DNA from 2 places in the Cupriavidus sp. DB3 genome. Region 2 is predicted to be linked to the other one. Evidence: predicted binding sites of a transcription regulator. Region 2 holds the regulator's gene; the other holds the start of a gene.
What was found. The regulator NrdR, encoded in region 2, represses ribonucleotide reductase genes. The targets are predictions, from matches to a motif close to CACNANATNTNGTG.
Positions count from the first base shown of each region.

Region 1: the regulator NrdR is predicted to act here: its motif matches at 4,857-4,870, upstream of K7G19_RS09975 (ribonucleoside-diphosphate reductase subunit alpha).

Region 1 is NZ_JAIZPL010000003.1:66,234-73,855, reverse strand. It holds gene K7G19_RS09985 (DUF445 domain-containing protein) at 1-182, opposite strand, end outside; gene K7G19_RS09980 (ribonucleotide-diphosphate reductase subunit beta) at 312-1,514, opposite strand; gene K7G19_RS09975 (ribonucleoside-diphosphate reductase subunit alpha) at 1,650-4,586, opposite strand; gene ampD (1,6-anhydro-N-acetylmuramyl-L-alanine amidase AmpD) at 5,127-5,732, opposite strand; gene K7G19_RS09965 (PP0621 family protein) at 5,729-6,076, opposite strand; gene K7G19_RS09960 (inner membrane protein YpjD) at 6,092-7,063, opposite strand; gene ffh (signal recognition particle protein) at 7,369-7,622, shown strand, end outside.
Region 2 is NZ_JAIZPL010000005.1:281,089-288,710, reverse strand. It holds gene ribD (bifunctional diaminohydroxyphosphoribosylaminopyrimidine deaminase/5-amino-6-(5-phosphoribosylamino)uracil reductase RibD) at 1-761, opposite strand, end outside; gene K7G19_RS17710 (pilus assembly protein) at 964-1,632, opposite strand; gene K7G19_RS17705 (prepilin-type N-terminal cleavage/methylation domain-containing protein) at 1,614-2,072, opposite strand; gene K7G19_RS17700 (pilus assembly protein) at 2,199-3,152, opposite strand; gene K7G19_RS17695 (PilW family protein) at 3,146-4,282, opposite strand; gene K7G19_RS17690 (prepilin-type N-terminal cleavage/methylation domain-containing protein) at 4,279-4,707, opposite strand; gene K7G19_RS17685 (hypothetical protein) at 4,700-5,095, opposite strand; gene nrdR (transcriptional regulator NrdR) at 5,147-5,611, opposite strand; gene glyA (serine hydroxymethyltransferase) at 5,684-6,931, opposite strand; gene ybgC (tol-pal system-associated acyl-CoA thioesterase) at 7,446-7,622, shown strand, end outside.

The DNA of each region.
Region 1 (7,622 bases), on a different contig from region 2:
CAGTCCGCCAGGCCGCCGACCATCGCGGCCTCGGCACCGGCCCGGACCAGCCGGACCCAGAACGTGGGCGGCAGGAACAGCGTCGCCACGAACACCGCCGCCGCCGCGCCGACGCATGCCAGCGCCACCCGTTGCATGCGCCGGAGTTCGGCTTCCTTGCCCGCGATCCGCTCTTGCTGCATGGCGTTCCCACCCCACTCCGCTCGCACCCGCATCCTCCTTGATGAAAAAAGGGACGTTTCGACCGAAACGTCCCCTTCCTTACCGCTGATTTCGCTACCGTCCGACAGCCCGGCGCGACGCTGGCAATCTCAATCCCAGGACAGCGCACCGCCCGTCTGGTACTCGATCACGCGCGTCTCGAAGAAGTTGCGCTCCTTCTTCAGGTCGATCATCTCGCTCATCCACGGGAACGGGTTTTCCTCGTTCGGGAACAGCGGATCGAGGCCGATCTGCTGGCAGCGGCGGTTGCAGATGAAGCGCAGATAGCTCTTGAACATCGGCGCGTTCAGGCCCAGCACGCCGCGCGGCATGGTGTCCTCGGCGTAGCGGTATTCGAGGTCGACCGCCTTCCTGAACAGGCCGACGATCTCTTCCTTGAACTCCGCCGTCCACAGATGCGGGTTCTCGAGCTTGATCTGGTTGATCAGGTCGATGCCGAAATTGCAGTGCAGCGACTCGTCGCGCAGGATGTACTGGTACTGCTCGGCGGCGCCGGTCATCTTGTTCTGCCGGCCCATCGCCAGGATCTGCGTGAAGCCGACATAGAAGAACAGGCCTTCCATGATGCAGGCGAACACGATCAGCGACTTCAGCAGCTTCTGGTCGTTCTCCGGCGTGCCGGTCTTGAACGACGGATCGGTCAGCGTGTCGATGAACGGGATCAGAAACTCGTCCTTGTCGCGGATCGACGGCACCTCGTGATAGGCGTTGAAAATCTCGGCCTCGTTCAGCCCCAGCGACTCGACGATGTACTGGTAGGCGTGCGTGTGGATGGCCTCCTCGAAGGCCTGGCGCAGCAGGTACTGGCGGCACTCGGGCGCGGTGATCTGCCGGTAGGTGCCCAGCACGATGTTGTTGGCGGCCAGCGAATCGGCGGTGACGAAGAAGCCCAGGTTGCGCTTGATGATGCGGCGCTCGTCTTCGGTCAGGCCGTTCGGGTCCTTCCACAGCGCGATGTCGCGCGACATGTTGATTTCCTGCGGCATCCAGTGGTTGGCGCAGCCGGCCAGGTACTTTTCCCAGGCCCACTTGTACTTGAACGGCACCAGCTGGTTGACGTCGGTGGCGCCGTTGATCACGCGCTTGTCGGCGGCGTTGACGCGGCGCGTGCTCTGCGCGGCCGCGGCGTTCGGGTTGTTGCCGAGGATGCCGGCGCCCGGCTGCGTCGCAGCGGGCGGCAGCACGCCCTGCTGGTCGGCGGTGGCGGCGACGGCAGGTTGCAGGGCAGGTTGAGGCGCGGGCTGCGGGGCAGCCTGCGGATTGGCTTGAACGTCGTCGTCCCAGCTCAGCATGGTGTTGGTTCTCCGTGTAACGCTCTGGTGAGCCGGCCCCCGGGGCCGCGCGCGGCGCGGGCCATCGAGTCCGGATCGGGTACCAGTATCAGGACCAGCACGCGCGCCGCGTGGCGCCGCGTGCCGGCATTGCCGTTATTGGCAGGCCTCGCACTCGTCGAACCCCGGATCGCCCGGGCGCATCGTGCAGACCGCGCCTTCGGCTTCGGGCATCGCCGGCGCCGAGGCGGCGGCCTGGTCCAGCGCCGAGGCCGAGGCACCGCCGGCGGCGGCGCCCGACGACACCGCGTTCAGCGAACCGCGCGACACGGTCGACTTCTCGACGTGCGTGGCGGCGATGGTGCGCAGGTAGTAGGTCGTCTTCAGGCCGCGGATCCACGCCAGCTTGTAGGTGTCGTCCAGCTTCTTGCCCGAGGCGCCGGCCATGTAGATGTTCAGCGACTGGGCCTGGTCGATCCACTTCTGGCGGCGGCTGGCGGCCTCCACCAGCCAGGTCGGCTCGACCTCGAACGCGGTCGCGTACAGGTCGCGCAGGTCCTGCGGAATGCGGTCGATGCGGGCCAGCGAACCGTCGAAGTACTTCAGGTCGGCGACCATCACCTCGTCCCACAGGCCGCGTGCCTTCAGGTCGCGCACCAGGTAGTCGTTGACCACCGTGAACTCGCCCGACAGGTTCGACTTGACGTACAGGTTCTGGAAGGTCGGCTCGATGCAGGCCGACACGCCGATGATGTTCGAGATCGTCGCGGTCGGCGCGATCGCGATGCAGTTCGAGTTGCGCATGCCGTGCTGCTTGATGCGGGCGCGCAGCTTGTCCCAATCCATCGTCGACGACTGGTCGACCTCGAGGTAGCCGCCGCGTTCCTCGGCAAGCAGCTTCAGCGAGTCCTGCGGCAGGATGCCGCGATCCCACAGCGAGCCCTCGTAGGTGCTGTAGCGGCCGCGCTCCTCGGCCAGCTCGGTCGAGGCCTGGTAGGCGTAGTAGCAGACCGCTTCCATCGAGGTGTCGGCGAACTGCACGGCGGCGTCGCTGGCGTACGGCACGCGCAGCACGTGCAGGCAATCCTGGAAGCCCATGATGCCCATGCCGACCGGGCGGTGGCGCAGGTTCGAATTGCGCGCCTTGTCGACCGCGTAGTAGTTGATGTCGATCACGTTGTCGAGCATGCGCATCGCGGTGCGGATGGTCTTCTCGAGCTTGGCGTGGTCGAGCACGTGGCTGCCGTCGGCCTGCTGCTTCAGGTGGGCGACCAGGTTCACCGAACCCAGGTTGCAGACCGCGATTTCGCTGTCGTTGGTGTTCAGCGTGATCTCGGTGCACAGGTTCGAGCTGTGCACGACGCCGACGTGCTGCTGCGGGCTGCGGATGTTGCACGGATCCTTGAAGGTGATCCACGGATGGCCGGTCTCGAACAGCATGCCCAGCATCTTGCGCCACAGCTGCATCGCCGGGATCTTCTTGAACAGCTTGAGCTCGCCGCGCGCGACCTTCTCTTCGTAGCCGAGGTAGGCCTTCTCGAATTCCTTGCCGACCTTGTCGTGCAGGTCCGGGCAGGTCGACGGCGAGAACAGCGTCCATTCGCCGTTCTCCATCACGCGCTTCATGAACAGGTCCGGAATCCAGTTCGCGGTGTTCATGTCGTGCGTGCGGCGGCGGTCGTCGCCGGTGTTCTTGCGCAGCTCGAGGAATTCCTCGATGTCCAGGTGCCAGGTCTCCAGGTAGGCGCAGACCGCGCCCTTGCGCTTGCCGCCCTGGTTGACCGCCACGGCGGTGTCGTTGACCACCTTCAGGAACGGCACGACGCCCTGCGACTTGCCGTTGGTGCCCTTGATGTGCGAGCCCAGCGCGCGCACATTGGTCCAGTCGTTGCCCAGACCGCCGGCGAACTTCGACAGCAGCGCGTTCTCCTTCAGGCCCTCGTAGATGCCTTCCAGATCGTCGGAGATCGTGGTCAGGTAGCACGAGGACAGCTGCGAGCGGCGCGTGCCCGAGTTGAACAGCGTCGGCGTCGACGACATGAAGTCGAACGACGACAGCAGGTTGTAGAACTCGATGGCGCGGCCTTCACGGTCGCTCTCGTTCAGCGCCAGGCCCATCGCGACGCGCATGAAGAAGGCCTGCGGCATCTCGATGCGGGTCTCGTCGATGTGCAGGAAGTAGCGGTCGTACAGCGTCTGCAGGCCCAGGTAGTTGAACTGGAAGTCGCGCGAGGCGTCCAGCGCCGCGCCCAGGCGCGCCAGGTCGAAGGTCGCCAGCTTCTCGTCGAGCAGCTCGGCCTCGATGCCGCGGGCGATGAACTTCGGGAAGTACTCGGCGTAGCGGCTGCCCATCTCGGCCTGGGTCACTTCCTCGCCGAGGATTTCCTTGCGGATCGTGTGCAGCAGGATGCGGGCCGTGACCTGGCTGTAGGCCGGGTCCTTCTCGATCAGCGTGCGGGCGGCGAGGATGGCCGAGTCGTAGACCTGGCTCATCGGCACGCCGTCGTACAGGTTCTTGACCGTTTCCTTCAGGATCGGCTCGGCCTCGACGCCGCCGCCCAGGCCGGCGCAGGCGGTGTCGATCAGCGCGTGCAGCGCGACCAGGTCCAGCGGCCGGGTGACGCCGCCATCGGTCACGTTGAAGCTGACGCCGCCCTGCACGCGGGCGACGGCCTGCGCGTTGGCGTGGCTGCGCTCCTGGTTGCGCTTCTCGCGGTAGAGCACGTAGGCGCGCGCGACCTCATGCTCGCCCGAGCGCATCAGCGCCAGCTCGACATGGTCCTGCACGTCCTCGATGTGGAAGGTGCCGCCGTTCGGACGGCTGCGCAGCAGCGCGCGCACCACGTTCTGGGTCAGCTGCTCGACCAGCTCGCGCACGCGCGCCGAGGCGGCGCCCTGCCCGCCATTGACGGCGAGGAAGGCCTTGGTCATCGCCACCGAGATCTTGCTCGGCTCGAAAGCGACCACCGCGCCGTTGCGGCGGATGATCTTGTAATCCTGGTAGTTGCCAGCGGCGTTGTCAGCGGCGGGGCTCGGCTGCGCCACGGCGGCGGAACCAGCCTTGCCGGCGAATTCTTGTTGGGCCGTCTGCATGAAGCACTCCTGTTTTTTTTGACCAGTGTTATCAACGACAAAGAGCCCCTGGAAAATGCGCAAAAAGAGACATCCCGTGCGCGGCGATGCCGTGCCGGATTACTGCCTTGCTGCATTCCCGTGGAGGGCTCTTGTGACGTGCCGACCCTGTGGTGGCGCGCCGGTGCATGCGCTGGCGGCCGGCTGGAAACGCTTGACGCGCGTGGCGCGAAGGCAACCTGCCGAGCCCGTGGCGAACGCTGCACGCCTAGGTCGGCTCCCCGAAAGCACCACTAGATATAGTGGTCATAACGAAAAGCTGGACTAAGTATAGTGAAATGAATCGCGTTGACCAGTCTTGACAAGCGCTTCGGCAGGCCGCTCCGGCGCCACGCCGGACCCCCACCTCCCCGCCAGACCAAGCGGCTCAAGGCTTGGGGCCGTTTTGTCGGTTGCCGCACCGACGAAAGAATTTTTTTCGATGAGCGCCGCGCTTTCGATAGCCCCGCCAATATCCCGACCGATAGCCCCCGATAGCCCCGCACCGGCAGGGGTTTTCGGCTAGGCCGCCGCCCCGCCGCGGCGGTACGGCATCATCGCCGGCGCCAGTCCGGCGCCTCGCGCAAAGCGCGGCCAGTCAAAGCAGGGGCCGGGGTCGGTCTTGCGGCCGGGGGCGATATCGCTGTGGCCGGCGACAGCCCCGATCGGATAGGCGCGCAGCAGCAGCCGGGTCAGCGCCGCGGCGGTGTCGTACTGGGCCGGTTCGAAGGGCAGCGTGTCGCAGCCTTCCAGTTCGATACCGATCGAGAAGTCGTTGCAGCGCTCGCGGCCGAAGAAGGCCGATTGGCCGGCATGCCAGGCGCGGTCCTGGCACGAGACGAACTGCACCAGCTCGCCGCTGCGCCGCACCAGGAAATGCGCCGACACGCGGACCGCGTGGATGGTGGCGAAGAAAGGATGGCGAGCCGGGTCGAGCCGGTTCAGGAACAGCGCCTCGATATCGTCGCTGCCGAACTCGCCGGGCGGCAGGCTGATGTTGTGCACCACCAGCAGGTCGACCGGCATGCCGGGCGGACGCGGATCGAAGTTGGGCGACGGCACCCGGCGCGCGCCCTCGACCCAGCCCGCGCCGTCGAGCCGCAGCCGGGACGGAAGCGGCGCCGTCATACGGGACCGCCGCGGTCGCCGCGGTTGCCACCGGGGTTGCCACCGCGGTTGTCACCGCGGTTGTCACCGTTATCGCCGCCCTCGTCGCCAAAACGGTCCCGGGATTCGGGCAGATGCGCGGCACGGCAGTAGTGCAGGCCCTGGTAGGCGATCGCCTCGCTGCGCGGCAGATGCACGCCGCAATGGGCGCACGGCACCATCGGCTCCTGCGCGCGGCCGTCGGTGCCCTGCCGCGGCACGCCGGCATCGGCCGGAGGGGGTTCGGCCCGGCGCGCGCGCACGCGGCTGCCCAGCCACCAGAAAATGGCCAGCAGGATCGCCAGCAACAGGAACAGACGTGCCATCGACGATGCCTTGCTTCAGAGGCGATGCAGAATCACTTCGATCACGAAGCGGCTGCCGACATAGGCCAGCAGCAGGATGCAGAACGAGGCGATGACCCAGCGCAGCGCCACGCGGCCGCGCCAGCCGTAGAACCGCCGGCCTGCCAGGATGCCGGCGAACATCACCCACGAGACCACCGCGAACACGGTCTTGTGGTCGAAGCGGAAGACCCGGCCGAACAGCTCCTCGGAAAACAGCAGCCCGGACGCGATGGTCAGCGTCAGCAGCACGAAGCCGGCCGCGATCAGGCGGAACAGCAGCTTCTCCAGCGTCAGCAGCGGCGGCAGCAGATCGAGCCAGCGGCCGAGCCAGCCGACCTGCTGCGGCGAGCCGGCGGCCATCGCGCCGCCCGGCACGTGCACGCCGAGGCCGCGGTTGAAGCCATGCAGCCGGCGCTCGACCAGCAGCATCAGGAAGGCATGGAAGGCCGCCAGCGTGAACAGCCCGTAGGCGACGTTGGCGATGATGAAATGCAGCTTGAACAGCGGCCGCGCGGCGTAGCCAAGGATCTGCGCGCCGGGGAAGGCGAGCGGCATCAGGCTGGCCAGCATTGCCACCGGGATCACGACCAGCCCCAGGCCCGCCAGCGAGAAGAAGAAGCTCTCGATCCAGTAGATGCCGACGCCGAGCCACAGCATCGCCGACAGCGCGAAGGCGAAGCCGAACACCATGCGGTCGGCCGGAAAGATGGTTTCATGGAGCAGCATGCCGTGGCTGGCGAGCACCGCCACCATCAGCACATGCCACCAGGCGGGCTGCCCCTCGGCGCTGCCGCCCGGCGTCGGGCCCGGCACCAGCACCATCGAGCCCGGCTGGCCTCCGATACCGGGTCCGCCCGCCGGACCGCCCGCCGTGCTGGCGGCCAGCCCGGCGTGGCGCGTCGCCCAGCCGTGATAGGCCAGCGCGCAATAGAGGAGTGCCGTCAGGGCATACAGTACAATCGCCATTCGCGCAGTTTACCCTAGCGCCTGCCGTGGTGACCGACGGCAGTGGCCGCGGCGGCAAGGCCGGACGGGCGACGCCGCGATGGACGCCCGGTGCCATCGCCCGCCGCCGGTGCCACGCCACGGTCCGGACCCGCGCGGTCGACGATGCAGTCGAAGCCCGGTCACCGGTCGGTCGATGGCCGGTCGACGCTCGGTTACCAGTCGGTCGACAGCCGGCCGATGGTCGGCCAACAACCGATCGATGACTGGCCGATAAGCGCGGCGGCGCGCCGCAACCCTACAAAGCCCCTCTCCGGATTTCTGCCATGCTGGACAATCTCACTCAACGCCTGGCGCGGGTCGTCAAGACCATGCGCGGCGAGGCACGCCTGACCGAAGCCAATACCGCCGAGATGTTGCGGGAGGTTCGCCTGGCCATGCTCGAGGCCGACGTCGCGCTGCCGGTGGTCCGCGAGTTCGTTGCCCGCGTCAAGGAAAAGGCGCTGGGCGAGGAAGTGGTCGGCAGCCTCACGCCGGGCCAGGCCCTGGTCGGCGTGGTGCAGCGTGAACTGACCGCGGT
Region 2 (7,622 bases):
CAGAACACCAGCACGGGCTTGGCGAATTCGCCGGTGTCAGGCGTCAGCATGCGCGCGTCCAGCGGCACCTCCAGGCGCGAGTCGATCAGCACGCGCTGCGGCTGGCGCGGCGTGTCGATGGCGCGCACGGTCAGCTGGGGGTCGTCGTCGCGCACGGTGCCGATGCCGGTCAGGATCGCGCAGGCGCGTGCGCGCCAGGCATGGCCGTCGTCGCGCGCGGCCTGGCCGGTGATCCACTGGCTGGTGCCGTCATGCAGCGCGGTGCCGCCATCGAGCGAGGCCGCGACCTTGACGCGGACCCACGGCAGGCCGCGGGTCATGCGCGAGACGAAGCCGATGTTCAGGTCGCGCGCCTCCTTCTCCAGCAGGCCGCAGCGCACGTCGATGCCGGCATCGCGCAGCCGCTGCAGGCCCCGTCCCGATACCGTGGGGTTCGGATCTTCCATCGCCGCGACCACGCGCTTGACGCCGGCGCGCACCAGCGCATCGGCGCACGGCGGCGTGCGGCCGAAATGGCTGCAGGGCTCCAGCGTGACGTAGGCGGTCGCGCCGGCGGGATCGATGCCGCGCGCGGCGGCGTTCTTCAGCGCCTGGATCTCCGCGTGGTCCTGGCCCGCGGGCTGCGTGTAGCCTTCGCCGATCACCTTGCCGCCCTTGGTCAGCACACAGCCCACGCGCGGATTCGGCGTGGTGATGAACATGCCGCGCGCGGCGAGCGCGAGGGCCTGCTGCATGGCGGCGTGATCGGTTTCGGAGAACATGAGTAAGCGGTTTTCCTGCCGGTTGTCTTGACTGGCGTGGCTGGCGTGGTCGGGCTGGCTGACTCGGTTGGGACCAAGTCGGCCGGGCCAAGTCGGTCGGGCCAAGTCGGTCGGGCCAAGTCGGTCGGCCAAGTCGGTCGGCCAAGTCGGTCGGGCTAAATCGGCCCGGCATGCCGGGCCAAGGTCGTGGCCGGTCTGCGGCTCAGGGCTCGCTGTCGATGCGGCTGTCGCAGTCGGCGTCGTGCCCGGGCGTACAGATGCGCAAGCGGCCCAGCGCGCCGAGCCTGACCTGACGCTGCGCATGGCCGCAGCGCAGGGTAAAGGTGGCCGCATAGAAGCCGCCACGTTCCGACCGAGAGTATCCCACAGGAGCCAGCCGCAGCGCGCGGCCGCCGTCGGTGGCGCGCAGCGCGACGCGCAGGCAGGCGGCGGCCAGGCCCACCGATGACAGCACCGGGGCGTCGGGGGCTTGGCTGGTCCTTGTGGCCTCGCTGGCCCTGGTGGCTCCGATGGCCCTGGTGGCTCCGATGGCCCCGGTGGCCCCGGTGGCCCCGTCCGCCACCCGGGCCTCCCTCGCGACGATATGCCATCCGCGCGAGAAGTCGGAGAAGCCGGGCTGCGGCGCCAGCAGAACCGTGCTGCGCCTGGCCAGCGCGAATTCGTGCGCCATCTCGATCGAGGCGGCCAGCAGGTCGGCGGCCAGGCGCACCTGCTGCCGCTCCAGCGCGTCGCGATAGGACGGGTAGCCGGCAGCGGCCAGCGTTGCCGTGATCGCCATCGCGGCGAGCCATTCGATCAGTGTGGCGCCCGCCGAGCGTGCGGGGTGCCGCCCGCGCTCGCCGCCGCGGACGCTCAGCAGCCCTCCGGCCATGGTACGGGTCCCGCCTGGTCCTGCGATTCCACCAGCCACTCGCCGCTGCCGCGCAGGATCAGCGTGCCGCAAGTGACGTCGGGCCATTGCGGGAAGGCGTGCAGTTCGATGCAGCGGTCGAGGTCGGCGTCGCGCTGGCCGGCGGCGGTGCAGGGCAGCGCCGCCAGCCGGTAGTGCGGACGCGCAGGCGGCGGCGGGACCCACTGTGGCCAGCGTCCCGCGGGACCGCGACCGCTGTCGTCGGCGAAGCTGCCGCGGGCCATCGCGTGGCGCTGCAGGTCCAGCATCGCCGCGATCATCGCGGTGCGCGCCTGCGCGCGCCAGCTGCGCTGCAGGTGCCGATGCCAGCTGGTGGCCGCGATGCCGGCGACGATGGCGACGATGACGATCACGACCAGCAGCTCGATCAGCGTGAAGGCGGCGGTGCGGTTGGCGGTCATGGACGGTGGCGGCGGGGTCACGGAGGGTCATCGCGAGTGACGGCGCTCCCTGGAGGGTCACGGCACCTCATGGAGGGGTCATGGGCTTCATGGCGCCTCATGGCGGCCTCATGACGCGGCATGACGTCATGACGGATATGGCGGGACGAGTTCGCGCCAACCGATTCGCCGGACGCGGCCGCCTTCCGGCTGGCTTGCCGCTCCACGCCGTGAAGGCGGATCGATCCGTTCCGGTTCGATCCATTCGGTCTGCAGCACGACGCGCGCGGCCGGATCGCGTCCCTGACCGAGCGCGGTGATGCGATAGCGCTGCGCCGGCACGCCGGCGGGCGCCGATCCGCCGGCGCTTTTCGGCGGCAGCCGTTCGATCAGATAGCGCGGCACGGTGGTCGCGCCGGCCATCTCCGGCGGGATGAGCGGCAGGATTGCACCGGTTACGTTTCCGATCGGCACTCCGATGCCGTCCGCGGGCAGGGCCTGGTCCATCCAAGCCCGCCACGGCGGGGGCTGCCCGGGGGCAGGGCTGCACAGGCCGCGCTGCGCCTGCGTGCCGCAATGGCCGGGCGCAGGCCATGAGGCGAGGCGATCGTTGTGGCCGGCGAGCGCTTGGTTGGCGGTAGTGGCGGTAGTCGCAGCTGTGGCACCAGTCGCACCAGTCGCAGCAGTTGCAGTAGTCGCAGCAGTCGCAGCAGTCGCAGCAGTCGCAGCAGTCGCAGCAGTCGCAGCAGTCGCAGCAGTCGCAGCAGGCGCAGCAGTCGCAGCAGGCGCAGCAGTCGCAGCAGTCGCAGCAGTCGCAGCAGTCGCAGCAGTCGCAGCAGTCGCGGTAGTCGCAGCAGTCCCAGCAATGGCGGCAGTTGCGCTGCGCAGATCGCGCTCGCCATCGCGCAGCGCGACCTCCGCGCCGCGGAACGCGATCTCGCGCTCGAGCCGCTGGCCGATCGCCTGATGTCCGGCCAGGAGCAGCACGAACAGCGCGCCGGCCAGCGCGAGGGTCATCGTCGACAGCACGACTACGGAAATGAGCGTGATGGCGCCGCGTGCGGCTTGCGGCGGCATCGCATCGTCTTCGAATCTCAGCATGTCGACTCCGCACAGAACGGCGCATTGCGCAGCCACACCGTGGTGGCGAACACTCGCCGCGAAGCGGTGGGCCGGGAGCGGGGCATAAACGCGATATCGTCGCCTTGCTCGCCGGTCGTGCGTGGCGGCAGCAGTGGCAAGGGCGTCGCGGCCGTGCCCGGCATGCCAGCCCCGCTGCGCAGCACCAGGGCGATCTGCACGGCCAACACCTTGCGCCACGCATCCGGTCCGCCGATGGCAAGTTCGCTGGCGCGCAGGAAGGTATCGACGCGGCCGTCGCCGTCGCGGTCGACGCCATAGCGCAGCTGCAGGGTCTCGACACCGCGGGCCAGTGCGCCCGTGCTCCACGTCGTGCCGCCGCTGCCCCCAATGCCGCCACTGACACCACCACCGCCACCACCGCCACCACCGCTACCACCGCCACCACCGCCACCACCGCCACCACCGCCACCGCCACCGCCACCGCCACCGCTACTACTGCTGCCACTGCCACCATCGCGGCGCCCGGGATAGCGGCACAGCAATTGCGGCTCGCCGTCGGCGCCGTTGGCCACGTACAGCAGGTTGGCGGTCAGGTAGCCGGCCGCCTGCGGCGACGAGGCCCCTGCGGTTTCCGTAGCGGCCACCGCGATGGAGACCGGGTAACCGCTGCAGTCGGACAGGTAGCGGTCGGGCACCGCCGGATCGCCAAACGGATGGTCGCCGCCGAAGCGGATCAGCAGCGCATCGCTGCCGGCGACGCCGGCTTTGCCGCAGCTCAGGGCGTCGCCGAGCGTCGGCTGGCCGCAGTCGTCGCGGCCGATCAGCGGCGGAGGCAGGGCGGCGGTCGGAGCCGGATGCCAGCCCGCATGGCGCAGCAGCCCGGCAATCGCCTCCAGCAGGGCGCCGCCGCGCTGCTCCAGTTCGCGTTGCTCGGCGGCCAGGACATAGGCGGATCGCATGGTGAGCCAAGCCGTCACCGCCGCGCTGCTCGCCAGCGCGCCCAGCAGCAGGCCGACCATCACCTCGACCAGCGACCATCCGGCCGTCGCCGCGGACTGCCATGGCGTACCGGCGCTGCCGCGCACGCTCGATCCGATTGCACACGGGGCGACGACCGCCGCGCTCATGGTTGCAGCCGTCGTGCTCATGGCCGCAACCGCAGCGCGATGGCGCGCAACGCGGTCCGGGGCTGGGCGGCATCGGCCCGGCTGCCTATGCGGGGCTCCGGCGGCAAGGGACCGACCACGACGACGCGGTGGCCGGCCGGACAGCTCGATTGCGCCGCGTCGGCCGGCACCGAGGCGCACCAGCGTGGCGGCGGCAGGCCCGGTGTCCGCGCGAGCGCGGGGAGCCGGGCGGGATCCGGCAGGGCATCCGGTCCCGCCAGCCCCGCCAGTTCGGCGCCCTCGGCGGCGAGGCGCAGGGCCTGGCCGATCCGCAAGGGCTCGCGCCACCATTGCAGCGCCGTCGGGGCGAGCCCGGCCAGCGGCAGCAGGCCGATGCCGAGCACGGCGAGCGCGACCAGCGCTTCGAGCAGCAGGTAGCCGCGGTGGCAGCGCCGGCGGTCAGTCAAACAAGGGCAAGAAGGGGGGCGGCAATTGGGGCGCCATGGAAGGGCGCCGACAGCTGCGGTGCCGGAAGGCGCCGAAGCGGTCGATAGCCGGGAAACGGCGGACAACGCCGAAGCCGTCGATAACTCGGAATCGGCGGACAACGCCGAAGCCGTCGAACACGCCGAAGCGCTCGATAACGCGGAAGCCGCCGACAACGCTGAAGCGGTCGGCAACGCCGAAGTCGCCGAAGGGATCGCAACCATCGCTCTGGTCCTGTGCGTGACAAGCGGGGACCAGATTAATCGTCAGCGAGCGGGGATAAGGTTTCGAACCGTGGAGGATTCGACAAGGATTGCAACAGCGGCAATGGCAACAACTGCGGCAACCAGCGGCGTCGGCAACAAGCATCGACAAACGGCGACTAACCGCAACACCCTCACGCCGCCGCGAAGCAACGCCTCAGCGCTTGCCGTTGGTCGAGCTGACTTCGGCCAGCACGTCGGAGAACTCCGACACGTCCTCGAAGCTGCGGTACACCGAAGCGAAACGGATATAGGCGATCTTGTCGAGCTTGCGCAGCTCGCGCATCACCAGTTCGCCGACCTGGCTGCTCGGGATTTCCTTCTGTCCCAGCGCCAGCAGCTTTTCCTCGATGCGCGCGATCGCCTCGTCGATGGCCTCTGCCGAGACCGGCCGCTTGCGCAGGGCCAGCCGCATCGAATCCTTCAGCTTGCTGCGTGCGTAATCGACGCGGCTGCCGTTCTTCTTGACGATGGCGGGGAAGAACAGCTCGATCCGCTCATAGGTGGTGAAGCGCCGATCGCAGGCCTCGCAACGGCGGCGCCGGCGCACGGTATCGCCTTCCTCGGACATGCGGGTGTCGAGCACCTGGGTATTGGAGTGACCGCAGAAGGGACATTTCATCGGACCACCTGGAGGCGGAGGTTGAGCGGCCGCGCGCCGCCCGCCGAAGCGGCCGCGCGCGGCGACGGCCGATCAGCCGTAGACCGGGAAGCGCTTGGTCAGCGCCGCAACCTGCTCGCGCACGCGCGCGATGTTGTCGGCATCGTGCGGGTTGTCGAGCACGTCGGCGATCAGGTTGGCGACCTGGCGGGCTTCCTCTTCCTTGAAGCCGCGCGTGGTCATCGCCGGCGAACCCAGGCGGATGCCCGAGGTGACGAACGGCTTTTCCGGATCGTTGGGGATCGCGTTCTTGTTGACCGTGATATGCGCGTCGCCCAGGATCTTCTCGGCTTCCTTGCCGGTGATCTGCTTGGCGCGCAGGTCGACCAGCATCACGTGGCTCTCGGTGCGGCCCGAGACGATGCGCAGGCCGCGCGCGATCAGCGTCTCGGCCAGCGCCTGGGCGTTCCTGACGACCTGCTGCTGATAGGCCTTGAACTCCGGCGACAGCGCTTCCTTGAACGCGACCGCCTTGCCGGCGATCACGTGCATCAGCGGGCCGCCCTGGATGCCGGGGAAGATCGCCGAGTTGATGGCCTTCTCATGCTCGGCCTTCATCAGGATCACGCCGCCGCGCGGGCCGCGCAGGCTCTTGTGCGTGGTGGTGGTGACGAAGTCCGCGTGCGGCACCGGGTTCGGGTAGACGCCCGCGGCGATCAGGCCGGCGTAGTGCGCCATGTCGACCATGAAATAGGCGCCGACCGACTTGGCTACGGCGGCGATGCGCTCGAAGTCGATGCGCAGCGAGAAGGCCGACGCGCCGGCGATGATCAGCTTCGGCTTCTTCTCCTGGGCCAGCTTTTCCAGCGCGCCGTAGTCGATGTCCTCGTCGGCGTTCAGGCCGTAGCTGACCACGTTGAACCACTTGCCGCTCATGTTCAGCGCCATGCCGTGGGTCAGGTGGCCGCCTTCGGCCAGGCTCATGCCCATGATGGTGTCGCCCGGCTTGAGCACGGCGAAGAACACGCCCTGGTTGGCCTGCGAGCCCGAGTTGGGCTGCACGTTGGCGGCCTCGGCGCCGAACAGCTGCTTGACTCGGTCGATCGCGAGCTGCTCGACGACGTCGACGTATTCGCAGCCGCCGTAGTAGCGCTTGCCGGGATAGCCCTCGGCGTACTTGTTGGTCAGCTGCGAGCCCTGCGCGGCCATCACGGCCGGCGAGGTGTAGTTCTCGGAGGCGATCAGCTCGATATGGTCTTCCTGGCGCTGATTTTCCTGCTGGATGGCGGACCAGAGTTCGGGATCGATCTGGTCGATCGTGTAGCGGCTGCGTTCGAACATGGCGAAAACTCGTCTGTAGAAGGATCGGTGAAAACCGTGCAATGACGGCGGATTGACCGAAGGATACGGGAACGGAACGACGGTAGGGCGCGCGGGGAAGACGCATGCGAACCGCGTCGCCGGCCTGGGCGGGGGCCCGGGACTGGCGGCGCAGGGCGCACCCTGCTTCCCATTCGCTGGCCCAGGCGAGCGGCAGGCGCGGCGGCTATCGCAAGGGGCCGGGGCCGGGCGTTGCGCCCTGGCTTCGGACCGCTTCCGGTGGCTTGGCGCCAGAGATCTTGCGCTTCCTCGTGGTAGTACCCACTGACTTCGCCAGTCGCGCAAGGTGGAATGGTTGGCCGGAGTTTACGCGAGGCCCCGGCTCGCCGCAAGCCGGCCAGGCCGCCTGGGACGGGGGCTGGGGACGGGCCTGGCGGGCGGGAAGGGACCCGCCCGTCTGTAGGACGGCCCGGCGTTGCGTTGTCGGACGCCGTGTGACACCGAAGCCGCGCCCGCGTCCGTTACAATCGCGGCCATGACGAATTTCGTATGGCCGCTGCGCGTCTACTGGGAAGACACCGACGCCGGCGGGGTGGTGTTCTACGCCAACTACCTCAAGTTTTTCGAACGTGCGCGCACCGAATGGCTGCGCTCGCTCGGTATCGAGCAGCAGGCCCTCGCCGACGAATCGGGCGTGGTCTTTGTCGTGCGC